Regions from separate parts of the Lysinibacillus sp. fls2-241-R2A-57 genome, predicted to be linked through region 2. Evidence: predicted binding sites of a transcription regulator. Region 2 holds the regulator's gene; the other holds the start of a gene.
The links. The regulator LexA, encoded in region 2, represses DNA repair genes until DNA is damaged. The targets are predictions, from matches to a motif close to CGAACATATGTTCG.
Positions count from the first base shown of each region.

Region 1: QRN68_RS11260 (RpnC/YadD family protein) is a predicted target of LexA. The motif match lies at 1,576-1,589, and genes of this name have one in related genera.

Region 1 is NZ_JARVRU010000053.1:1,070-7,679, reverse strand. It holds gene pepF (oligoendopeptidase F) at 1-1,464, opposite strand, end outside; gene QRN68_RS11260 (RpnC/YadD family protein) at 1,633-2,583, shown strand; gene QRN68_RS11255 (hypothetical protein) at 2,728-2,982, shown strand; gene QRN68_RS11250 (Dps family protein) at 3,277-3,717, shown strand; gene QRN68_RS11245 (general stress protein) at 3,946-4,299, shown strand; gene QRN68_RS11240 (DMT family transporter) at 4,522-5,421, opposite strand; gene QRN68_RS11235 (LysR family transcriptional regulator) at 5,556-6,434, shown strand.
Region 2 is NZ_JARVRU010000002.1:13,943-20,552, forward strand. It holds gene QRN68_RS00150 (CPBP family intramembrane glutamic endopeptidase) at 1-470, opposite strand, end outside; gene QRN68_RS00155 (LytTR family DNA-binding domain-containing protein) at 653-1,105, shown strand; gene QRN68_RS00160 (DUF3021 domain-containing protein) at 1,111-1,548, shown strand; gene QRN68_RS00165 (GNAT family N-acetyltransferase) at 1,714-2,226, shown strand; gene QRN68_RS00170 (YneB family resolvase-like protein) at 2,353-3,015, opposite strand; gene yneA (cell division suppressor protein YneA) at 3,012-3,326, opposite strand; gene lexA (transcriptional repressor LexA) at 3,488-4,105, shown strand; gene QRN68_RS00185 (gamma-glutamyl-gamma-aminobutyrate hydrolase family protein) at 4,350-5,072, opposite strand; gene QRN68_RS00190 (prepilin peptidase) at 5,107-5,859, opposite strand; gene QRN68_RS00195 (DUF2339 domain-containing protein) at 6,196-6,610, opposite strand, start outside.

The DNA of each region.
Region 1 (6,610 bases), on a different contig from region 2:
ACGTTTTAATTGATTTAAAACTGTAGCATTAACAGCTTCACCAGCGTCAATTAATTCATATACTTTTCGTTGATATGCTGCCTCTAGTAAGTGTGTGACGAAATTATGATAATATGTTTTGGACACAATGTTTGAAATAACCCAACGTTTGAAGCGAGGATCATCGTTATGTGTCAATAAATAATTGGCAAGAAGCATTTCATTCATTGTTGATGGTGCCTCGATAAAGTATAACGAGGGACGACTATTAAAATAAGATTGATGGGCATGCGCATTCGCAAAATGACCTGCATGTCCTAGCTCATGGATAAGTGTGAATACCTCATTCATACGTTCATTCCATGACATTAAAATAAATGGATGACTACCATACGGACTCGAACAAAATGCACCTGTTGATTTTCCTTTATTTGGTGCATAATCAATCCATCGCTCGTTAAACGCCTTCTCAATCAAGTTCTTATAATCCTCGCCCATAACTGCTAATGCTTTTTCAACATAACCCTTTGCTTCAGCCATTGTTATTTTCGGATCATAATCTGGATCAAGTGCTATTTTTAAGTCAGCAAATGTCATTTTCTCGATGCCATTCGCTTGTTGTATCAGCTTTGCGTAACGGCGCATATGAGGCGCAAGTTCCTTTGTAATAAGATCTATTTGACGATTATAAAGGGATCGATCAACATCCTGATCAAACAGCAAATAGTCAATGACAGAGTCAAAGCCCCGTAAATCTGCCATTGTTTTTTCCTGTTGAATATGTGTGTTATAAATTTTGGCAGTTGTGTGCTGATAATCGCGTAATTTACTAGAAAATGCCTCAAATGCAGCACGGCGTACATTTGTATTAGCCTCAAACTCCCAGTTGTTTTCGTATAATACAAAGCTCAGTGGATGCTTTTCACCATTTGCTTCAAATTGTCCAAAATGCATATCAACTAGCTTTGTCGTATTATATGTTTCATAAGGCGCTTTAAAAGTTGAACTAAATGCTGCTAATGCTTTTTCCACTTCAGGGTTTAGCTGATAAGGCTTTTGCTTTAACAATTCCTCTAAGTAAATTTTGTAAATAGGACTTAACTCAGTGGCTTCTTGTAAAATTGCCTCGTCTAGTGCTAGTAATTCACTGCGTACGAAAGAAAAGGCACTACTTATTTTACCCACTGCAGTACTGTATTTTGCAGAACGCATTTGAGCTACGTCATCTGTACGATCTGCTTGAATATTTAAATTTGCATAAGTGCCAATAGGAACAATGCTTTTTTGTAATGCTTCAAAAGCTGTTAAAACTTCAATTACTTTTTGTGCATCTGTAATTGTACCTTGATACTTGCGTTCAAAGTTTAGAGCATCCTCTACAAGCTGAGCTAAAACAGGTTCAAAATCCCCATCATTTTCAAATAAATCTTTTAAATTCCATGTCTCTTCTACTGGTACATCTTTTCGTAATGGTAAAACTTCCACTAATTAACACCCCTTTTAATGTAAGTGACTTCATTATAACGAAACTATTTCGGAAAGTGAAATAATTATAGTGAATAGTTTTAATATTTTTAAAAATTAAATGATAATGTAGAAACTTATGTTCGTGTTCGCTATAATGGATTTAAAGAAAGGGGGAATGAAGTTATAATGCAGTTAGTTTTGGAGAAACCAGATGTGTATAAGTTAAGTCACGTGAATCAAGATAATTTATGGAAGAAGTTAATTGCGGATTTGTTTGAAGATTTTTTGTTGTTTTTTTTGCCAGAGTTACACTTAGAGGTAGATTTTTCGAAGCAAGTAGAATTTTTGCAACAGGAGCTTTTCAAAGAAATTATTGAGCATCGTCAAGGGCGCAAAATAGCTGATCAAATTGCGAAGGTTCATTTAAAAAATGGGAAAGAGCAATGGATTCTTGTCCATACGGAAATACAAGCTGGAGATGAAGTGCATTTTGCGAAGCATATGTTTGAGTATTTCTATCGTATTAGGGATCGATATGGTAAGAAGATTGTGGCTATTGCTATTTTTACGGATAAGAGTACAAAAAGCACGAACCGGTATTATGAAAAGTATTATGGTACAGAAATAACGTATACTTTTAATAAATTTGTTGTTTCAGATTTTGATGAAGAAGAATTGGAAAAATCACCTAAGCTTTTTAGTAAGGCGTTGCTAGCTTCAATTTATATGAATCGTACTAAAAATAAATTTAGCTTACGTAGTGCATATAAAAGAGCCCTCTTAAGAGAAGTGTGGTTATTAAATAATATTGAACGAACAGAAATAAGAGCGCTACTTTATTTTATTGATTACTTAATGAAGCTGCCAAAACCTATGTCTGAGCAGCTTGTAAAAGATGTTAAAGCTGAGATTAGAGAGGAGGAAGAAATTTTGCGTTTATATAAAGAGGATTTACCACCTACGCTTGTTGGAGTTTTAGAATTAGAGAGACAGGAAGGCTTTGAACAAGGTATTGAACAAGGTATTAAACAAATAATTATTGGTTTGATTGAAAAAGGTGCTGAGGATGAGTGGATTGCTGAAGTTGCAAAGCTTCCAGTAACAAGGATAAAGGAAATTCGCGTGGAACTTAAATAGATTAATTGTTTTTTAGTGTCAATTTTCAAATGTGTTGGTTTGGAAAATATAAGTTTTTCATTGGAGGATAAAAGGATTTTTTGTTGATAATTTTCTTTTGTGTGCCCATTCATAAAAGCTGAGATTAGAGGGGAGGAAGAAATTTTGCATCAATATAAAGAAGGTTTACCACCGACACTTGCAGGAGTATTGGAATTAGTAAGGCAGGAAGTCTTCGAGCGAGGCTTCAAGCAAGGCTTCGAGCAAGGCTTTAAGCAAGGATTTGAACAAGGATTTGAACAAGGCATGAAACAAATAATCACTGGTTTAATAGAAAAAGGTGCTGAGGATGAGTGGATTGCTGACGTTGCAAAGCTTCCAGTGACAAAGATAAGAGAAATTCGTATAGAACTTAAATAGTCTAATAGTGTAGAAAGAAAACATGACCATCTCTTATTAGGTTTGTTGTAAGTTTTCTAGCTTCCTAATGATGAAATCTTTTTGTGTGAGATTGTTGTGGAATTGCCTTTAACCTCCCGTTGTAAGGCAAATCCTCTTGCGGGAAAAGCGAGTAATATGTAGTGGAAGATGTTTTGTTTTTTATGATAAATGATCTTTGAAATTTATTTGTGTCAATGGGAAAAATATGCGTATAGCTAATACACTTTGTCACACATACTAATGGCTATACAATTGGCCATTGGAGGAGAAATGATGACACAAAACTTAAACAAACAATTGAATAAACTTGTCGCTACATGCTCGATACTTTATACAAAATTGCACAATTATCATTGGTATGTAACAGGTAGCGCCTTCTTTACACTACATGCAAAATTTGAAGAATTATATAATGAAACAACATTGAATCTAGATGAAATTGCAGAGCGCATTCTTTCGAAAGATGGAAGGCCTGTAGCGACTTTAAAAGAGCATCTTGAACTATCATATGTTGAGGAAGCGTCAGGAAATGAGACGACAGAGGAAATGGTAGCTATAACCATTTCAGATTTCCAAATGCTAATGAAAGCATTAAACTCAACAATGGAGCTAGCCGCTGAAGAAGGAGACGACCGTACAGAGGATTTACTTAATGCTATGTATCAGTCCCTTGAAAAGCATACGTGGATGTTAAAAGCCTTCCTAGGTCGCTAATAACCAAAATATTAATATCAAAAGAAGCAATGGGCATCTTGAGTAAGTACTCATTGTTTCTTTTTTTTGCATTTAATAAAGACTCTATATCATTATTACAAAACGACAACAAATATCTCGACAATATAACGAATGTTACAGTCCGTTAAAGAATGAAAAAAACGGTTATATTTTTAGGATATGTAGGGTAAATACCTAGTAAGCCATACAAATTAGGAGGAATTGAACATGATGAATGAACAAAACTCACAAATTGAAGTGGCCCATACAAGGGATGAGATGCTTCATATTTTAGAAAGTATGCGATTAGAAGCATATCAAATAGAGGACATTCACATTATTGCAAAGGATCCAAGCAAATTAGAGGATGTAAAATGGGATTCTGATGTTAAAACACATGAGGTAGGGAATTGGATGGATCAATTAAAATCATGGTTTACTGGTGAATCAGCTGTAACAGAAGGATTAAAGCGATTTGATCTTACTGAGGGACAAACAGCATACTATGCTCAACTAGTAGAACTGGGTGCTATCGTATTATTTACAGAGTGTGAGGATTTAACTGAGTCTATGAAGACTTAAACTATTTCGAAAGATAATTAGTATCGTCTGATCCGCGTAGTCCACGTGTAACTGTGTCAGAATCTACTCTTGAAAGTGCAGAAATCCTGAAGATTACGAGGAGCGTTTAAAGGCTGGAGCATATGAATGAGGCTGAACCAATTCGAAGATATCTATAAGAACAAAAAAACAGAGTGAATGCACATGCATCACTCTGTTTTTTTGTTTTGGATGGATTCAAGATTAATGAATAGCTTTTTCATGTTCTTGTTTTTTAATAAATCGTAATACATGAATATGCTCTAATTGAGCAACAAGGTTACCAATCAGAATAAAGCTACCACCAATTATTAATTTTATCGTTATTCCTTCACCGATAAACATCATAGCAAACATAGCTGCGAAAATTGGCTCTAAAGAAAAAATGAGTCCTGTATGTGTAGCAGAAGTATACTGTTGTGCAACAGCTTGCCCTACGAAGCAAAATGCACTACAAATGACACCGAGTCCTATAATGGCAATCCATGAAGTCGTTGTATTTGGAAGTGTTGGTGTTTCAAAAATTAATGTTAATATGAGTGCATAAAGTCCAGCAAAACCAAGTTGGTATACGCCATAGGAAATTGATTCAACACTTCGTGTAAATGTACTATTTAATAATAAGTAAATCGAATAACATAGTGCAGCGATAGCTATTAAAATATCCCCTTTTTGGAAGGAAAGTGAGCCTTGAGCAGTTAAAACAGTAATTCCGATCATTGTGCAAACAATCGCAAAACTAACTGCTCTTGAAGGTAATTTTTTTTCAATAAAACTGCTGAAAATAGGTACTAAGACAACTGTTAGACTTAAAATAAATCCAGCATTTGATACAGAAGTTGTTTCTAATCCGAATAAGCTGAGAGCGAACACAATGAATAATAGAAACCCTTGAATAGCTGCATATTTTAATGTTTTAGCATCGACTTTCATCATGCGTTTATAAAAGATAATACCTGCTGCGAAGAATGCGATGATACAACGTAAAGCCACCACATTATAAACTGCCAATGTTTCAAGTCCCATTACCATAAAGGTATAAGATAATCCCCAAAACATTGTTACAATAACCATCAATAAATTTGCTTTTCCTTGGATACCCATTATGCTCACCTACAATCTGTGTACTAAAACAGTTTTCATATAAAAATTACTATATATCTTGTATTGTGATTAGTAAAACGAATGTTTATAATGATTAGTATTAAAAAAATTCATGTATGCAGAGGGAAAAGGCAATGAGTTTAGTGAAATATGAGATTTTGAATAAAGTGGCTGAGGTAGCAAGCTTTACAAAAGCAGCAGATGCTTTAGGTTTAACTCAATCTGCTGTAAGTCATGCTGTTTCCAGCTTAGAAAAGGAGTTCGGCTTTGCGCTCATTCATAGAAGTCGAGCGGGTGTCACGTTAACAAGTGAAGGGGATGCAATGCTAAGGGCGATGAGGCATGTCCTTGATGCAGAGGAACTATTACAACAAGAAGCTGCACACATACTTGGTGTTACTCGTGGAAAAGTACGAATTGGCGTAATTTCAAGCATTTCCTCAAACTGGATGCCAGAAATTGTCCGTATTATGGACAATCAATTTCCTGGCATACAAGTTGAATTGCGAGAGGGAGACTATTATGAGATTGAACAATGGCTACTGAGTGGAGAGGTGGATGCTGGGTTTTTAAATGGTCAAAAGTCGGGGCAATTTCAGTATATTGAACTCCAGCAGGATCCATTGCTGTGTATTGTCTCCGATAAAAGTCCGCTTTATGATAAAGCGGAAATTGATATAGTGGAACTAGAGGACATGCCATTTATCATGACTTCATATAAAGGGACAAATGATGTAAAAGTACTTTTAGAGCAATATCATGTGAAGCCAAATATTCGTTTTGAACTATCGGAAGAGGTAGGGATAATATCGATGATTTCTCACCAACTTGGCATTAGTATTTTACCGAAATTAGTTACGAATAACTTACCTCCTACGTTAAAAGCCATTCCTTTAAAACAAGGTGGTTATCGTACAATTGGAATAGCTATGAAACATCAGGCATCACCTGTTACCAAAAAATTTGCGGAAATATTAAGTTCCTGGTTAAAAGAACAAAATAAGTTCGAGTAAACGCTTAGAGGAGATCGACATGCTCTATAAAAACAACATTGAACCTTTACATAGCATTACGTAAAATAGTATTTGTATATTTATTTTCATTCAGCAAATCTTTTTTTGTACCGAAAGCGTAGCGACAGGTACAGAAGATTCCCACCTCTAAAGGTGGTGAGATGAATGCAATTTTA
Region 2 (6,610 bases):
GTAGATAGTATAACAGGTAAGGCAATCTTCCAATCCCCTCTCAAAAGTACCCATACACCGTGAGCAATTCCAAATACTATCCCAGAAATTAGTATTTGCGTTAAATCTGAAAATGCATTCGTTAATAAGTATTCCATAAGTAAATGTCTAAAAATCACTTCTTCTACGATCCCCGTCACAATAGCGATCCATATACCGATTACTTTTAGCCAAGACATAGTAAATACATGTGCTTTTACAAAAGGTAATGCAATAATTGTATAGGCAATGTATCCCACTATAATAAAAAGCGTAAAAATCCATAAAAATATGTTTGAAAACACATCTCTCTTATAACCAATTAGATTTTCAATAAAACCTTCAGGATTATTGAAAAACCAAAAAATTATACTGGCTGTCAGCATAGTTGCAATAGTTATTAATATCCAACCAGTTTTATTTCTTTCACTTGAAGTAGTTAACTCACTCATAATAGCCCTAGCCTCCTAATCATGAACTTCCAAATACTTGTTTTCTGAACTCAATATAACGATTGAAAAGTATGCCAACAACATGTTTGGAGTAACATGTCGTTATGGTTGTGTAAGATGCCTTTTCCAAAGAATAACCTGCCTTTTCCAAAACGCTGTATATGCTATAATTTTTTTGAGAGGTGATAAATCTGAAAATAGAAATAAAAATAGATTCAGAGTATGAAGAGCCACACGTAACAATATATACAGCTGAACTTACGCCTACGATACAAGCTGCTATTTCTTTATTACAACAAGAAAAAGAAGAGCAAATTTTAACAGGAATCGCAAATAATAAAACATATATCATTGATCCAAATTCAATAATTGTTATTCGAACGGAAGGAAGAGAATTAGCTTTATATGATGAAGATGATCATCGTCTTATTTTGAGTAAACCTTTATATGAATTAGAGCGACAATTAGGGAGTAATTTTATACGGATTTCTAAATCAGCCATTATAAATCTCACAAAAATTAAAAATATTGAAGCTTCATTTAATGGAACAATGGAAATTGAGCTAGCTTTGGGAATTAAAGAAGTGATTTCTCGCAATTATCGAAAGCAATTTAAAAAGCGTTTGGGGGTCTAGGATAGATGCATTTTTTAAAAAATGTCGCATTTGGTGTAAGTATGGGCTGTACAGTTTTTGTTTTTATTAATCTTTTAGGTTATTGGACTCTTGGAAATATTTTTTTGGAAGCTGTTATGGCTAATTTTACACAACACGTTTTAGGTTCAATTATTGTAGGAATTGCTTGTGCATTACCTTCATATTTCTATCAAGTGGAACGTTTAACATTTTTACAACAAATAGCTATCCATTTTGCAATTTCTGTAAGTACATTTATTGTTGTTGCTTTATTTTTAAATTGGCTCCCAACATCATCTATCGGAATGACTCTGTTCACATTATTGCTTGGTGTTTTACTTTTCACTCTTATTTGGCTGCTATTTTATGTTTATAACCTATCTGAAGCGAAAAAAATGAATATTAAAATTGATGAGCTGATAAATAAGGATAATGCCCAATAATATTTTTATAAATCCGATCGATTCAAAACTCCTCCCATCATAGCCTCAAATGCTCCAAATAAACATTTACAATAAATACCACATAATACATGATTTTTTGAAGTCAGAAGTGTAAACTAATTTATAGGGGTCAAAAGATCAATTTACGCTTGGGGGAAAATGAAATTGTTTATTAAAACGAAAAGATTAATTATAAGAGAATTTGAGGTTCAAGATTGGCAAGCTGTCTATGAATATACTTCAGATTCAAATGTGATGAAATACATTCCAGAGGGAGTTTTTAATGAGGAGGAAGCAAGAAAGTTTGTTTCAGAAAATAGCGGTGATAAAGCAAAATACTTCCCTGTTGTTTTACTAAATAACAATATTGTCATTGGTCATATTGTTTTCCATCCATGTTTTGGTGACCATACGTATGAAATTGGTTGGGTATTTAATCCGAACTATTACAATAATGGATATGCCTCTGAAGCTGCAGAAGCTGTACTGGACTATGGATTCAAGGAAATGAAGCTTCATAGAATTATTGCAACATGCCAGCCAGAAAATATCGGATCCTATCGAGTGATGGAAAAAATCGGTATGAGACGCGAAGGTTATTTTAAAAAATGTATTCCTAACGGAGATGAGTGGTGGGATGAATACTACTATGCTGTCTTAGATGAGGAATGGGCATAACTAGTTCTTTATACTATAGTTAATTGATTATGGTGGAATCCGCCACTTCTCTGCATTACCTCAATCTTAGCTATTTAAAGTAAAAATCAGTGGGATGACTAAGCTCCCACTGATTGATACGTCACTTTATTTGCTATTAATCTCTTGATGTTCCCGATATCTCCTATGGACAGTTGCTTTGCTTACATCAAAGCCTAGACCTCTTAGTGTTACGGCAATTTCCTCAAAAGTGAAGCCTCGGTTACGTAGCTTAATAATCTCTTCTACAGGTACATCCTTACGTTCTTGACCATTAGGATTTCCACGATTTGATAAATTGTTTTCAGGACGATAGCCATTTTCAACGGCACGACGCATGCCACGACGTATTTTAGCATTATGAATTCTGCGTTGGTACTCCTCTACGATCGCTAAAATTTCTAGGAGCATCGTATCCATTTCATTTAATTGTACAGGGCCCTCGTCTCGCATAGAAAAAACATCCGTTTCAGTTTTTTGTAATAAATGCAATACTGCCATTCTAGCATTTCCACGTCCTAAGCGTGTCTCATCCTGTACAAATAATGCTTTAACTTCTTTTTCTTTAATAAAGTCGAGCATTTCAAGTAAGCCATCACGTTCCACATCATAGCCACTATGCTTATCCCTAAAAACGTTCTTCACTTCGTAGCCCTGCTCTTTAGCATAGCGCATCAACTCCTCTTGTTGACGTTCAAGCGAGGAACTTTGTGTCTCTTTTTCTGTACTCACACGGCAATAGACAACAGCCGATTGTAGTGTATTTATCATTTTTCATTTCTCGCAATTTCAATTGAATTTATGGGTTTGGACTGGTCACCCACTACTGGAATCACTAGGGATTTACCTGCAATAATATCAACGTTTGATAATTCATTTTCTGCTTTCACAAGCTTAATCCAATCATCCGTTTTCATTTTACCAGAGTATTGTTCAGCTAACGACCATAAACTATCACCATGTTCGATTTCAATTTCAGTGTAAGTAACATTGCCTGGATCTGTTATAAAAAGATATGCTGCAAATAGTAGACTTGCCCCTAATAAAGTAGTAATATGTGGATTTTTCTTTAACCAGTTCATAATCATAACCCCTTTTAGAATATTTGTTCGGAATATATGTTCTCATAATAATGCGAACAAACGTTTTTGTCAAACACTTTTCGAACCTATGTTTGCTTAAGTGTTCGCATTCTGTTATACTACTAATAAGTAGAATGATTAGAAAAAAGAGGTGAGCAATCATGAAAAAAGTTTCGAAAAGACAAGAAGCCATATTAGAGTTCATCAAAGAAGAAGTGCGCACAAAGGGGTATCCACCATCAGTACGTGAGATTGGTGAAGCAGTTGGACTTGCTTCAAGCTCAACAGTTCATGGACATTTAGCTCGTTTAGAACAAAAGGGCTTCATTCGTCGAGACCCAACTAAACCACGGGCTATTGAAATCCTAGAGCCAGAGGATTCTATTCAAAAGCAACATGTTATACATGTCCCACTTGTTGGGAAGGTTACAGCAGGTTCTCCGATAACTGCTATTGAAAATATCGATGAGTATTTCCCACTTCCAGATATTTATGGTACAAGTGAAGATCAGTTATTTATGCTAGAAATTATGGGTGAATCAATGATTGAAGCTGGCATCTTAGATGGAGATTTAGTCATTGTTAAACAAAGAGCAACGGCTAATAATGGTGATATTGTCGTAGCAATGACTGCAGAGGATGAAGCCACTGTAAAGCGTTTCTTCAAGGAAAAAAATCATTTTCGTTTACAGCCTGAAAACGCAACAATGGAGCCGATTATCGTAGACCAAGTTTCTATTTTGGGGCAAGTTGTTGGTCTCTATCGTCGTGTACACTAAAAGCATCTCCATTTTCAAGTATTAAAAGAGGATTTTATGTTCATAAAAGAGCATATACCTCTTTTTCTTATCCATTTTTTTAATGGAACAAAACTAAAAAAGAATCCACTTTAAAATGGATTCCTTACTCTTTGCAATATCTTTAGTTAAGCCTATCCCCATAATGTAGTGTTGATTTCTTCTTGGCGTAATTGCGTTCGGATTTTGAATTGTACCCGCAAATTCATTCCTTCAATATAAAGCTTTATGCCTCTACCTTGAATTTCAAGCTTGCCTTTACAAATGCAGAGAATAATTTCTTCGATGCTTCATCTCCTGCCATAGCTAGCTCTTCTGGATGCCACTGTACGCCCAAACAAAATGGTAAATCTTCGTGTACTACCGCTTCAACGATACCATCGCTTGATTTTGCCACCACTTTCAATTTTTCCGCTACTATATTTAAGGCCTGATGATGAAATGAATTCACAGCAATTTTCTCTTCCTCAATAATCGTTGTTAATAAAGTATCAGGTGTAACATGAACATAATGTGTAGCAACGCCTCGAGCCGCTTGTTGCATGTGCTTTAATAATTTACGACTATGATATTCGCTCTCAATATCCTGATAGATCGTACCTCCAAACGCAACATTGAGCATTTGAATCCCTCGACAGATACCAAAAATCGGCATTTTCCGAATATAGGCCGCTTCAATTAAGGCAAGCTCCACTGAATCTCTTTCCGGATGAACTTTCCCTAATTTTGGTGTAGGTTCTGCACCAAAGCGAAATGGATGCACATCATGTCCACCCGAAAGTAATAATCCGTCTGTCAATGATAAAATTTGTGCTACATCCTCTTCTACGCCAAGCGGAATTATAAGTGGAATACCGCCAGCTTCAATGACACTTTTGCTGTAGGCGGCATTCAATCTTGAGGACAAATCATCCTCCGCAAAGGCCGTTATACCAATAACTGATTTCACATTATCCCCTCCAAAAATCCACAAAATTTACTACTTACCAAAATTCAAGATACCAATTCATCAACGCAGCTCCATAAAAATAGACAATGATAGCTGCTAGCGCAATAGATGGTCCAAATGGTATAGGCGTTTTCCTTCCCTGCCCGCGTACCTTTAACACCACTATCCCAACAATCATGCCAATCACGGCTGCTAAAAATAGTGTCAGAAGTGTATGTATTGTGCCAAGTACGAGACCAAGTAAAAAGAATAATTTAATATCGCCCCCGCCCATACCACCTCTTGATAAGGCAGCAATACTATATAATATGCCAAAACCTACGACAGCACCAACGAAACTATCCCACCACGGAGACAAAGGCGATATTAAGCGTCCAATAATTAGTAATGGTAAAAAGAATAAAAGTATTTTATCGGGAATAAGCATATACGCAAAATCCGATACGACAATAATCACTAATAATGAAATCAATAATAGTGCTACGAAAAATTCTATACTAAAGCCTAATTTCCAATAAGCCAAGGCAAATAATATGCCTGTTATAAGTTCCATCAACGGGTAAATCCAAGAAATTTTTTGACCACAGCTACGGCATTTCCCACCTAAAAATACGTAAGACAAAACAGGTACCAAATCAAGCGCGGTCAACTGTCTCTTACAATGAGTGCAATGCGAGGGTGGACGGACAATGGACTCCTTTAATGGTACTCGTAAGCCAACTACATTAAAAAAAGAGCCAAGAACGAACCCAAAAAGTAAAACGATAATTGTATAAGCCATCTCCATTTTTAAGTCCTCCTATACCAATAGACGCCCATACATTTGAAGTATGCGCGCCATCTAAATTATTGTTGTCCTTCTAAAACAGTTCCTGTTCTTCTAGTATTGATAAAGTTAATTATATCAGTTTTCATCACACGCTCCACGCTCTAATTTTTCGATTTCTTATCCGCCGGAGGTTTTAGGCCAACACTCAGTCGTTGCCATAGGACGTGGCGTTCTTTGACTGAGTTCCTCTATTTCAGCGGATGTTTGGTACACCCGCTTTCTAACAACTTCACATATTCATAATGAAAATAGCCTATTAGAAAATGCTTCTAACAGGCTATTTTTCCATCTCTATTATTTTTTCAACAACCGTCCCGACAGTAGCAACCCAATTCCACCAACCGTTATAAACAGTATTGCTCTGATTAGTAAATCAAGGGCTGACAAATCGAAGAATATAAGCTTTATAAAAGCAAAAACTAAGATGATAAAGCCAGTTATGCGTAGTACTCGTAAGTGACGAGCTGAGCTAAGCCATAGCGAAACGCTTGCTGTAAGGAATAATGTGATAGTAGAGAGCGCAATACTTAGCTTCCAATCAAGTATACTGTTGTATGAAAGCTGGAATAGTATACTCCTAACAACTAACATCGTAAGCACTACGCCTGTAGTTACAATTGGGTCTAAAAGTTTCTCCATTTGACCTTGATAGATTTGATAAATGCGCCCCTTCATTAGTAAATCGACGGTAATTGCTACGATAACAGCA